Regions from separate parts of the Mesorhizobium sp. WSM4815 genome, predicted to be linked through region 1. Evidence: predicted binding sites of a transcription regulator. Region 1 holds the regulator's gene; each other region holds the start of a gene.
The links. The regulator LexA, encoded in region 1, represses DNA repair genes until DNA is damaged. The targets are predictions, from matches to a motif close to TGTTCNNNNTGTGTTCNG.
Positions count from the first base shown of each region.

Region 2: AC0L2B_RS17795 (DUF3072 domain-containing protein) is a predicted target of LexA. The motif match lies at 1,981-1,998, and genes of this name have one in related genera.
Region 3: AC0L2B_RS29740 (DNA recombination protein RmuC) is a predicted target of LexA. The motif match lies at 1,918-1,935, and genes of this name have one in related genera.

Region 1 is NZ_JBVVQS010000097.1:108,367-112,501, reverse strand. It holds gene AC0L2B_RS20195 (ComEC/Rec2 family competence protein) at 1-2,176, shown strand, start outside; gene lexA (transcriptional repressor LexA) at 2,170-2,922, opposite strand; gene AC0L2B_RS20185 (molybdopterin molybdotransferase MoeA) at 3,027-4,135, opposite strand, start outside.
Region 2 is NZ_JBVVQS010000095.1:122,801-126,935, forward strand. It holds gene AC0L2B_RS17785 (helix-turn-helix domain-containing protein) at 1-685, shown strand, start outside; gene AC0L2B_RS17790 (ATP-dependent DNA ligase) at 1,260-1,886, shown strand; gene AC0L2B_RS17795 (DUF3072 domain-containing protein) at 2,033-2,251, shown strand; gene AC0L2B_RS17800 (phospholipase D-like domain-containing protein) at 2,394-3,854, shown strand; gene AC0L2B_RS17805 (endonuclease/exonuclease/phosphatase family protein) at 4,008-4,135, shown strand, end outside.
Region 3 is NZ_JBVVQS010000102.1:204,499-208,633, reverse strand. It holds gene fmt (methionyl-tRNA formyltransferase) at 1-887, opposite strand, end outside; gene AC0L2B_RS29750 (plasmid stabilization protein) at 918-1,223, opposite strand; gene def (peptide deformylase) at 1,318-1,863, opposite strand; gene AC0L2B_RS29740 (DNA recombination protein RmuC) at 1,969-3,228, shown strand; gene AC0L2B_RS29735 (GFA family protein) at 3,233-3,637, opposite strand; gene AC0L2B_RS29730 (transglutaminase-like domain-containing protein) at 3,740-4,135, opposite strand, start outside.

The DNA of each region.
Region 1 (4,135 bases):
CGCCTTCCTGCTGGTGCCGGTTTTTCTGGCATGCGGGGTGATCGTCTATTTTTCGCTTGCCGTCGAACCGGACTTTGCCCAGCCCATCGCCGTCGTGGTCCTCACGGCATTGTGTGCGGCCGTCACGCGCTCACGCCGCAAAACGCATCTGTGCTTCATGGCAGCGTTGCTGTGCGCGCTTGGTGTGCTCGCCGCCAAGGTTGAAACCTGGCGCGCCGGAACGAAGATGCTCGGTTCGGAAATCCAGACCCGGCTGACCGGCCGTGTCGTCAGGCTCGACCAGATGGCGAACGGCCGGATTAGGCTGACCATCGACGTGATGTCGACCGCCCGGCCGACACTGCGTTATGCACCCGAACGTGTCAGGGTGTCGGCACGCAAGATTCCCGCTGAGATGACCGCAGGCTCGGTGGCAACCGGCTATGTGAGGCTTTTGCCTCCGACTGGCCCGGTCAGACCGGACAGCTTTGACTTTTCCTTCGACAGCTATTTCGCCGGTATCGGTGCCAGTGGCTTTTTCCTCGGCAGTCCAAAGATCGTCGTCTCCGAAGATGCACCGTTAACCGCACGCCTTTCTTCGTCGATCGAGAAGGCGCGCGAAACCATCGCCGACCATATCAGGGACAGCATCGGTGGTGCCGAGGGGGAGATTGCCGCTGCGCTGATCGTCGGCGTGCGTGCCGGCATCCCCGAAGAGATAAACGAATCGATGCGGCGCACCGGCATCTACCACATCATCTCCATTTCCGGCCTGCACATGGCGCTTGTCGCCGGCACCGTCATGGGATTGCTGCGCGGCGCCTTTGCGCTGTTTCCCGACTTTTCGTCGCGCCGGCCGGTCAAGAAATATGCGGCTGCTGCCGCACTCGTCTCCATCGCTGCCTATCTGATCTTTTCCGGTATCGTGGTCGCGGCTGAACGCAGCTTCATCATGCTGGCGGTAATGCTTGTCGCCGTGCTGTTCGACCGGGCGGCACTCACCATGCGCAACCTGGCGATTTCGGCCATCGCCGTCATCGTCGTGTCGCCGCATGAGGTGGTCGGCGCAAGCTTCCAGATGTCCTTCGCCGCGACTGCGGCTCTCGTGGGCGCCTATGCCGGTTGGTCCGACTACCGTGCCGACAAGGCCAAGGCGCCGCGACAGCGACGGTCACCGGTCGCTTTCGTCACGCGCAAACTCGTCGCTGGGGCAGGCACCATCGCAATGACCTCCATCATTGCCGGCAGCGCCACCGCGCTCTTCGCCATCTGGCACTTTCAGCGCGTCTCGCCGCTCAGCCTGTTCGCCAATCTGGCCGTCATGCCGATCGTCACGATCGTCATGTTCCTGGCCGTCCTGAGCGCCTTGGCAATGCCTTTCGGCCTCGACGGCCCTTTCCTCTACATGATGGGCAAGGGCCTGACGGCGATGATCGCAATTTCGGGATGGATTTCGGAGCGTTCGCCGGTCGATGCAGTCGGCCTGATCTCGTTGCAATCGGTCCTGCTGGTGACGGTCGCCCTGGTCATCGCCACGATGGCGACGACATGGCTGCGGCTTGCGGCACTTCCCTTTGCGCTCGCCGGCCTGCTGACGATTTCCGAGACGCGCACCCCCGACGTGCTGATTTCGGAGGATGCGCATCTGGTGGCGCTGCCGATCGGCGGCGGCGAACTTGCCGTCAACCGGGTGCGTTCGAACGAATTCACCACCGACAACTGGAAACATGCGCTGGTTTCAACGACGATCGTCGAGCCGGAGACATTCGAAAAAGGAGATGTGCAGTTCGACATCGCCGACCCGGCCGACCTGCCGCCGGGAGCGCCTTTCACCTGCACTGCCGGCCTGTGCCTGGCCCGGCATCCGTCCGGCGCGCTCATCGCGCTCGCCGACAACCGCAAAACCGCGCGGCCGGCCTGTGCCTTTGCGGATTTGATCGTCATCGACGATGCCACAGCCTATTACAAACCCTGCCGCAATCCGCTGGTTCTCGTCGTCACCAAACGGCAGCTCGCCCGCATGGGCAGTGCCGCCGTCTTCTTCGATCCGCTATCGGCGACGACGCGCGCAGAAATCCGTTTTGCCGTCAGACAGCCATACAGGCCCTGGCATGAGCAGCGGCGATTTTCGCGCGAGGCGAGGGGCCTGCCGCCTTACCGAAAAGCCGAGAAACCCAAGAAGCCTGCCGCTCAGTAACGCCGGATCAGTCCGACGAGCTTACCCTGCACCTTGACCCGGTCCGGCCCGAAGATGCGCGTCTCGTAGGCCGGATTGGCGGCTTCCAGTGCGATCGAGGCACCTTTGCGGCGGAATCGTTTCAGCGTCGCTTCCTCCTCGTCGACCAGCGCGACAATGATCTCGCCAGGCTGGGCCGTATCGGCGTTGCGGATGATGACCGTGTCGCCGTCGAAGATGCCGGCCTCGATCATCGAATCACCCTTGACCTCCAGCGCGTAGTGCGTGCCGCCGGTGATCATGTCCGGTGGCACCGAGATCGAATGCGTCTGGTGCTGGATGGCGTCGATCGGCACACCGGCAGCGATGCGGCCCATCACCGGTATGGAGACGGTGGCAACGACGTCGTCGTCATTGCCGGCAGCACGCATGCGCGAAGGCGCCGGCTTGATCTGCCGTCCGAGGCCGCCCTGTCCAAGCCCGCCCTGGCCAAGGCTGCCTTGAATGACGCTCGGCGAGAATTTGCGCGCCGCATTGAGGCCCGGCGCGATCGAATCGGGCAGGCGCAGCACCTCGAGCGCGCGGGCGCGGTTGGGCAGGCGGCGAATGAAACCGCGTTCCTCCAGCGCCGTGATCAGCCGGTGGATCCCTGATTTGGAGGCGAGGTCGAGCGCTTCCTTCATCTCGTCGAACGAGGGCGGAATGCCGCTTTCCTTCAGCCGTTCGTGAATGAACATCAGCAGTTCATGTTGTTTGCGTGTCAGCATCGCGACCCCCAACAGAATCAGAAAAACAAACCCAGAACAAACACTATCTGTTCCAGTTGTGTTCCGCAACCATTTAAAGTTTAATGAATGTGTTGACGTTTTGTTCAGCGTAGCATCAGCACGCTGCAGGCGGCGCCCGCTGCGGCTGCGGGAGCGAATGGCTCGCGCACGACCAGTCCGTTGGCGTCGGCCAGCATTCTGAGCATCGAGGAATCCTGAATACTGAACGGCGTTGCCTCAAGCGTGCCAGCTTCTTCCTTCACCACCGCGCGTACATAGTCCTGCCTGAGATCGTTGGCCGGCATGGCGGCGCCGAGCCGCGCCTGACGCATGTCCTGGCGGAAGGCGCGGCCGCCGAGCCGCGCCAGCAGCGGCTTCAGAAAGAGCTGCGTGCAGACCAGACTGGCCACCGGATTGCCGGGCAGGCCGATGCAGCGGATGGCGCCCAGCCGCCCGAACATCAGTGGCTTGCCGGGCCGCATGGCGATTTTCCAGAAATCGAGCGCCATGCCTTCGCCGGTCAGCACGTCATGGACGAGGTCATGGTCCCCGACCGAGGCGCCGCCCAGCGTGACGATGACGTCCGCGCCTGCGTCGACGGCTTTTGTCACCAGCGCGGCGATCGCCTCCTTGCGGTCGGGGGCGATGCCGAGATCGAGTGCGCTGGCGCCGACCGAGCGGGCCGCGGCGGCGACGCCATAGGCATTGGAGGAGATGATCTGGTCGGGGCCAAGGTCGCTGCCCGGCGGCAGCAATTCGTCGCCGGTGGCGATGATGGCGACCAGCGGCCGTTTCACCACGCGGACCTGCTGGTGGTTGGCCGACGCCGCCAGCGACAATGCCGCCGGATCAAGCAGGCGGCCTTTCTCCAGCAGCATGTCGCCCTGCGAGAAATCGAGCCCGAGGCGGCGGATGTTGCGGCCTTCAACCGTCGGCGCGGTCACTTCGACCATGCCGCCGCCGAGGTCGCGGACATTCTCCTGGATGACGATGGTGTCGGCACCGGCGGGAAGCGGCGCGCCGGTGAAGATGCGCACGGCCTGCGCCGGGCCGACTGTTCCGGCAAAGCCGCGTCCGGCCGGCGCCATGCCGATCACCGAAAGTCTCGCGGGCACGGACGCGACATCGTCGGCCCGCACGGCATAGCCGTCCATGGCTGACGCGTTGAATGGCGGCTGGGTGCGGAGCGCCATGAGCGGCCCCGCCAGCACGC
Region 2 (4,135 bases), on a different contig from region 1:
CCCGTTTCGGGGGAGGGCAACGGAATCCCAAAGTCTCTTTCTCTATTTGCCGCGTGATTTGTTCGCCGATGCGGCGGCAACCCTGGACGCAAAGAATAATTCAATTCTGTCCGGCAACTTTGCCAACCTTTTGCTCGACTACCTCAAGAACATCGAAGCAAGACTGCGCAGTCTCACGGCTGACGATCTGCCCCGCATCGTGCACGCAACACGCAGCATGATCATTGCCTGCCTCTCGCCCCCGGCAGAACATGCCGCGGCCACCGAACAATTGGTGAGTGTCGCGCTGATGGAGCGAGCCCGTCGATACGTCCACAACAATCTGGATGCGGCTCATCTGACGCCGGATTCAATGTGCCGGGCGCTCGGCGTCTCGCGCTCTCGTCTTTATCAGTTGTTCGAACCGAGCGGTGGTGTTCTCCACTACATACAAAGTCGCCGACTTCTGGCAGCCCATGTTGCGCTTAGCAATCCGGCGGACAGCCGGCGCATTGTTAATATTGCCGAAGCCGTCGGGTTTAGTTCAGCGGCTAATTTCAGCCGAGCTTTTAGCAAGGAATTCGGCTACAGCCCCCGCGAAGTCCGAAGCTCCGTGGTGTTACCGCGCCCCGCCCACTCTGTTTCGCATGCCGGACACGAGGAGGCCTCTTCCTTTGAACATTGGCTCAAAGCGCTCGGAAGCTGAGTACAGGATCGGGAATGGTTGAAGTGGGGCGGGCTTAAAACAGGGCGGGGAAGATCAGTCGCCTCATGGACCAGAATATTTTCGTGTCGCGTTCACCGCGCCATCAATTATAGCCGATCCCCGATTTATCAACCGACTGTTCATCGATGTCGCCGCGCATCACAGCGGAGCATACATTGCAACTACGCAGCATAAGACACTTGTTGAGACCGCGAGTCGTATGTTTGCCAAGTCAAGAAACAAAGAGATAGAGCGGTTCTGCGGTTCCTTGAAATGACGAACCGCTCTAGCCCGGATTATCTCACCAGCAAAGGGCTGCGTAGGCTGGCGGCGATCCCGGACAGCAATTAGCCGGTCGGGAACGAAGAGCGCCGCGCCGAGCAAGATATGTACGCCGGGATAAGTATTAGGATGCAAAGCTAACGACAGATCGGCTTCGTGCGTAGATGCTTGCAATGCTTGGCGGGGGCTCGGCGGCTTGGCGGGGGCTCGGCACAGGTGGCAGGCATCATGTTGGGGAGATGTCGTGCTGCCTGTGCCGATAGCCGCCGCTGCGCGGTCAAAGGTGGCGTCATTGAGTAAGCGTGCCAAGGTCGTTGGCGGCCGGCTGGAGTTTCTTCCGCCGCAGATCCCGACTCGGGTCGAGCGGCCGCCTGAAGGTGAGGGCTGGGTCCACGAGGCCAATCTCGACGGCTATCGAACCCAGATCATCATCGATAATGCCGGTGTGCGTCTTTACAGCAAGAACGGCCGCGACTGGACCACGAAATACTGGCCCATCGCACTAGCCGTCGATCTGCCATGCCGGACTGCCATTCTCGACGGCGAAGTCATTGTTCCCGGCGAGCAGGGCGCTTTCGATTGCCCTGCGCTGGAAGCGGCGATCTGGAACGAGCCGAACCGGCTGGTGTTCGTCGCGTTCGATATCCTCCATCTCGACGGCCACGATCTAGGCTCCTTGCCGCTGCTGCAGCGCAAGCAGGCGCTGTGGCAACTGGTTGAGCCTGGCCTCGGCAAGATCCAATACAGTGAGCATTTCGAGGGCAGCGCGCTGGCGCTCTTCCGCACCGTCGAGAAGATCGGGCTCAATGGAATTATCTCGAAGCGCGCCGACAGCCGCTACAGGAGCGGACTGTCGAGCACATGGCTGAAGGCCAAAAAATTCGAAGAAGCCGACTCCCCAATTGGGGGTCGTTTATGAGCCAGGCACGGCTCCAATGCCCTGATCACTGCTCACGGGCGTCCTCACCGATTTGAGGCCTACGCGGCCGGACGCGACCCGCAGACTAATCTGGCGGAACAAATCATGATCATTCTCATTGTGGTGATCATCAAGGGAGATTGATCATGGGTGACCGGCACAACCCAAAAATCGAGGCACCGGCAAATGTCGAAAAGGACCCGGAAGATTGGATCAGCGGAGATGATCCCATGACCCCCGCACAAGCCTCCTATTTGAAAACTTTGGCGGAACAGGCCGACGACCCTGACGCCTATGCTGACGGCCTCAGCAAGGTGGAAGCCTCTAAACGCATCGATGCACTCCGGGAGAAGTTAGGCCTGTAGTGCCCGCTCGTGGCTGTTGGCCTCCGGCGACGGGGGCCGTTCCATCGAACCAGATAGCGGCTCTGTCCAGTTTGTTACCGTGGTCTGACGCCGGGAATGAGTTGCATTGCGTTCTGCAACCGCTCGCTGGATAGTCTTGGCGATGTTGCAGACCTTGATGACTCATTGGCCCCAGGTCCTCGCGATCATCCCGGTGGTGATGGCGGCCATCGGCATCGTCCACGCCATAATGACGAAGGAAGACGTCCGCGCCGCCACAGGTTGGGTCGGCGTGATGTTCCTGTCGCCATTCCTCGGCGCGATCATCTACGCCGTTGCCGGCATAAACCGCATCCGTCGTGCAACGATCAGCGCCATGCGGCCCCTTTCCAGTGAGGCGGATTCCGCAAAACATGAGCGCAACGTTGCCGCCGAGGAACTGATTGCGGAGCGGTACGGCCAACGCTTCACCGGCCTGAAGACATTGGGCGACAGGGTGGCCCGGCGTGCCCTGACCTCGGGAAACGCGATTGCGATATTGGAGACAGGTGACGAGGCCTATACCGCAATGTGCCGAGCGATTGATGGCGCTCAACGCACTATCCTTCTCGAGACCTACATCTTCGACAATGACGATGTCGGGCGGCTTTTCGTGGAATCTCTCGCCGGAGCCGTCCAGCGGGGTGTCAGCGTTCGCGTGCTGATCGATGCAGTCGGGGCGCGTTACTCCGTCCCCAGCATTCTAGGGCGCCTGCGACAGGCAGGAATCCCAGCAGACCTCTTCAACGGCAACATTGTCATGGGCCTGCGTCTTCCCTACGCCAACCTCAGAACGCACCGGAAGATCCTGGTCGTCGATGGCACGATTGCGTTCACCGGAGGGATGAACATCCGAAAGGGATTCTCAGCCGAGTTCGCCGGCTCCTCCAGCGCGAGGGACACGCATTTTCAGGTCACCGGGCCGGTCGTAGCGGACCTTTTTTCGGTTGCCGCCGAAGATTGGCGCTTCGTGAGCGGCGAGTTCCTGAAAGGCGACACCTGGCAAGTGGCCACGCTTCCCGCGGCTCCCGGTCAACCAATGCTGGCGCGGGCGGTTGCATCCGGGCCGGATGCCAGCATCGAAACGAACCACAACTTGCTGATCGGGGCGTTTTCCGTCGCCCGCAAATCGATCCGCATCATGTCGCCCTATTTCCTGCCGGATCGGGAACTGATCAGCGCGCTGACGACCGCAGCCAGGCGAGGCGTCGAGATCGACATCGTGGTACCGGCGATGAACAATCTTTTCCTTATTGACCGGGCGATGACGGCGCAATTCGATCAGGTCCTGAAGCACTATTGCCGCGTATGGCGCACGCAGGGCTCGTTCGATCATTCGAAGCTGCTGTCGGTCGATGGAGTTTGGGCTTTTATAGGATCCTCCAATCTTGATGCCCGGTCCCTGCGGCTGAATTTTGAGATTGATGTAGAGGTTCTTGATGCAGGCTTTGCCGCGGAGATTGAAGCGCGGATCGGATCGGCAATCGCCTCCGCCGCGTCTGTAACGATCGAAACCTTGAGAGCCCGGCCATTCATCGTCCGCCTGTTCGACCGAGTGTTGTGGCTGGGATCGCCCTACCTTTAGAGGCTTTCTCGTTCTGCCCGGGGCAATTCGGGCGACGCAGCCATCGCTCCTTTCGAGCGCCGCATCTCGTCAGGGCAGGAAGCAGCGATTGCAGATCCTGTTTGAGTGAGACAAAGCTAAGTCTTGAAGGTGGTGAGGACGAGCAGCAGACTCATGCAAAGAACTGGACATAGCTTTCCTGCAAGTGTGCTCAAATCCATTCGCGACAGAAAAAAGCAGAAGGCGAACGCTGCGCCGTCCGAAGGGACACGCCCCGCGGGGACTCTGGTCGCATCTTACAA
Region 3 (4,135 bases), on a different contig from region 1:
TGCGCGGCAATGGGCCTTCCGCCCGCACGTTGAACTTCGACCAACCTGATCGCGCCTGACCCGCAGGCGACCGTCAGCCGGTCGTCGAGAATTCCTCCCGGCTCGCCGGCGCCTTGCGAAAGCGTCGAGCGAAGCAGTTTCAGCCGCTCCAGGCGGCCGGCAATTTCGATCTCGCACCATGCGCCGGGAAAGGGCGACAGGCCGCGAATATGATCGTGGACTTCGCCAGCAGGCCGCGTCCAGTCCACGCGCGTCTCCGCTTTATCGATCTTTTTGGCATAGGTCACCCCCTCCGTCGCCTGTGCGGTAAAAGTCAGGGCATCCCGTTCCAGACGAGCCAGCGCTTCCGCCATCAGCGCGGCGCCAATGTGCATCAGCCGATCATGCAGTTCGCCGGCCGTCATATTGGGGCCGATGGCGCATTTTTCGGCCATCGCCACCGGGCCGGTGTCCAGGCCCTCTTCCATCCGCATCACCATCATGCCTGTCTCGGTATCACCGGCCATGATGGCGCGCTGGATAGGGGCGGCGCCGCGCCAGCGTGGCAACAGCGACGCGTGACCATTGAGGCAGCCGAGCCGCGGCGCCTCGAGAATGGGTTTGGGCAACAGCAATCCATAGGCGACGACGACGGCGACATCGGCCCGCAAGGCGCGGAACGCCTGCTGCTCGGTCTCCTTCTTCAGCGACACCGGCGTCCGCACCTCGAGGCCCAGCCGCTCGGCCTCGCGCTGCACCGGCGACGGCGTCAGTTCCAGCCCGCGGCGACCGGCGGCGCGCGGCGGCTGAGTGTAGACGGCTCCAATCTCATGTCCGGCATCCGCGATCGCCCGCAGCGTCGGCACCGAGAATTCGGGCGTACCCATGAAGATGACGCGCAAGGGCATTTTGTTCCGGGTCCGGTCTTCGTCTGGCCGTTAAGTCGGCTCAGTCGAAGTCGCGAACTTTGCGGGTCGGCGACCGAAGTCGCGTTTCCTTTCTGCTTCGATTTCGTTCATGATCTTGGCGAATTCATCGCCAATTGCGTTTTCAGCAGCGAAAGTCGCGCGAATAGCGTCCCATGCCGAAAGACCCGGCTCCAGCCTGGCTTGCCTTTCGGCGACCATGCCTTCGCGCAGAAGAGCTACCGCCTTGCCCGACAGGCTCTGGCCGCTCTTACGCGCCGCCTGCTCGATTTCCCGCTTCAAGGGTTCGGGAATATTTCTGATCAGCATGTCGCTCATCGGCGTCTCCATTTCCTGATCTGGAACAGGGTAGAGGGGCGCTGTCCCGCCAACATCTTCGAAAGGTTCAGCATCAAACTGCGCGAGTATCGCCCTATCCCACTAACTTGCCCGGCGCCTTGCTGCCTGATGGTTTGTCCCTGGCGAGCTTCTTGAACTTCTTCACCACCATGTCGCGCTTCAGCTTCGAGATGTGGTCGATGAACAGAACGCCGTTGAGATGGTCGATTTCGTGCTGCAGGCAAGTCGCCATCAGCCCTTCGGCCTCGATCTCCTGCAGCTTGCCGTCGCGATCGAGATATTTCACCCGCACGGCGGCAGGGCGCTCGACCTCGGCATAGTAATCCGGGATCGACAGGCACCCCTCCTCGTAGACCGAGCGCTGATCGGCGCTCTCAAGAATCTCGGGATTGATGAAGACATGCGGCGCCGGCGGCTCGTCTTCCTTGGCGAGGTCGATCACCAGCATGCGCAGCGGTTCGCCGATCTGGATCGCCGCCAGACCAATGCCCGGCGCATCATACATTGTGTCCAGCATATCGTCGGCCAGTTTGCGCAAGGCGCCGTCGACGCGCTCGACCGGTTTCGAAACCTGGCGCAGGACGGGATCGGGAAGGATGATGAGCGGCTTGATCGACATGGCGTCTCACCTAAGACCTCGCACGAAAAGCGTCAACCGGGGCATTTGCAGCGGCGTTCACGTTTTGATCTGTGTCGTCAGGCCGAATCATCTATGCTGTCCGATATGAACGACCTGACCACCATCCTGTCCGAACCGATCGCCCGGTTCGGCGCCACCACGATCATGCTCGGCCACGCGCTGGCATTCGGCGCGGTCCTGTTCCTGGGCCTGTTCGTGGCGCTCGTCGTCGCGCTCTGGCGCTCGGCCAAGGCGCGTGCGGTGGCTGCCGCGGAAGCCGCCGACCACGCCCGCGACGCCGAGGCGCGGATGGCCGGCATCCTGGCAAGCCAGGCCGAGATGCAGGGCCGCATGGGCGCCATCGCCGAAGTGTTCGGGGCGCGGCAGGCCGAACTCACGCAGTCGATCGGCCAGCGTCTCGACGCGATGACCGGCCGTCTCGGCCAGACCATGACCGAGCAGACGAAATCGACGCATGAAAGCCTCGCCAAACTGCAGGAGCGGCTGGCGGTCATCGATACAGCGCAAGGCAACATCCAGTCGCTCGCCAGCCAGGTCGTGCAACTTCAGGCAATCCTCTCCAACAAACAGACGCGCGGCGCCTTCGGCCAGTCGCGCATGGAGGCGATCGTCGCCGACGGCCTGCCGCACGGCGCCTATGAATTCCAGGCGACCCTGTCGAACGGCAGCCGGCCCGACTGCCTGGTGAAGATGCCGAACGGGGCGCCCGCACTCGCCATCGACGCCAAGTTTCCGCTGGAAGCCTGGAATGCCATCCGTGCCGCCGAAGGCGTCGATTTGCAGAAGATCGCCGCACAAGCGTTTCGGCGTGATATCGAGGTGCATGTCCGCGATATTTCCGACAAATACCTGATCCAGGGCGAGACGCAGGACACCGCCTTCATGTTCGTGCCGTCGGAATCGGTATTCGCCGAGATCCACGAGAATTTCGAGGGGATTGTCCACAAGGCGCACCGCGCCCGCATCGTCATCGTCTCGCCGTCGCTGCTGATGCTGTCGATTCAGGTCATCCAGGCGATTCTCAAGGACGCCCGCATGCGCGAGCAGGCGCATTTGATCCAGGGCGAAGTCATCCGGCTGATGGAGGATGTCTCGCGCCTCGACGAGCGGGTGCGCAAGCTGCAGAGCCATTTCGGCCAGTCGGCCAAGGATATCGACGATATTCTCGTCTCGACGTCGAAGGTGACCAAGCGCGGCCGGAAGATCGAGGCGCTGGAGTTCGGCGCGCAGCCGGCGGAAGGCGACGCCGGATCGGCGGCCAGCGCGAAGACCGAAGCGGGTGCGCGCGTCGCCGACTCCAAGACCGGCCAATTGAGGCTAAGGGTGGTCGAAGGCGACGACTGAGAGGCTACTGCTCCTCGACGATCATTGTGCCTTCGAACTCCGGCAGCCAAGGCAGCGCCGAGCGGTGCCAGATCTGTTTTCTCGGGATCAGTTGTTCGCGCTGCCGCGCCGTGCCGACCCTGATGCCATAGACTTTCGGCCCGTCGCCAACCGACGTGGCATAGAGGTGCGTACCGCACTCGCCGCAAAAGGCCTGGGCGCGCCTGGCGCCGCTCGCTGCGGTCTTGATGTAGATCTTCGGCGTGCCCTTGGTGATCCGGTAGCGCTCCTCCGGCGCCGGCACGGTCACCCGAAACGCTGTTCCGGTCAGCTGCTGGCAATCGATGCAGTGACAAATACTGGTCTTGTTCGGATCGACCTCCGCCTCGTAAGTGATGGCGCCGCAATGGCACCCGCCGTCGATTTTCATCTTCGCTCCTCCCTTCAGCCGCGCCTCGACGCGTTGGAGCTTAACGGCGCACCGGCCGAAGCTCCACACAGGCATTCACAACGCGGCAAACCATCCGCAGGTTCAAGGCTGCTGCGTCGACGCCTCTTCGATGACTTCTTCCGTCCAGACCTTGAAACCGGCCAGCATACCCGGCCCGAAGATATGGGTCAGCGGCACATCGGCCGCGTCGCGGCCGGAGGCGATCAGGATGCGGCCGATGCGCGGCGCATTGTTGCGCGGATCGAAGGCATGCCAGCGACCGCCGAGGTAGACCTCCATCCAGGCGGCGAAGTCCATGTCCGACCACGGTTTCGGCAAACCGATGTCGCTGATATAGCCGGTGCAATAGCGCGTCGGGATGTTCAAGGCGCGGCAGAAGGCGACTGCGAGATGGGCAAAGTCGCGGCAGACGCCGCTTTGCTCACGATAGGCCTCTGCTGCCGTGCGCGTCGGCCGCGCGTTGCCGTAGTTGAAGAT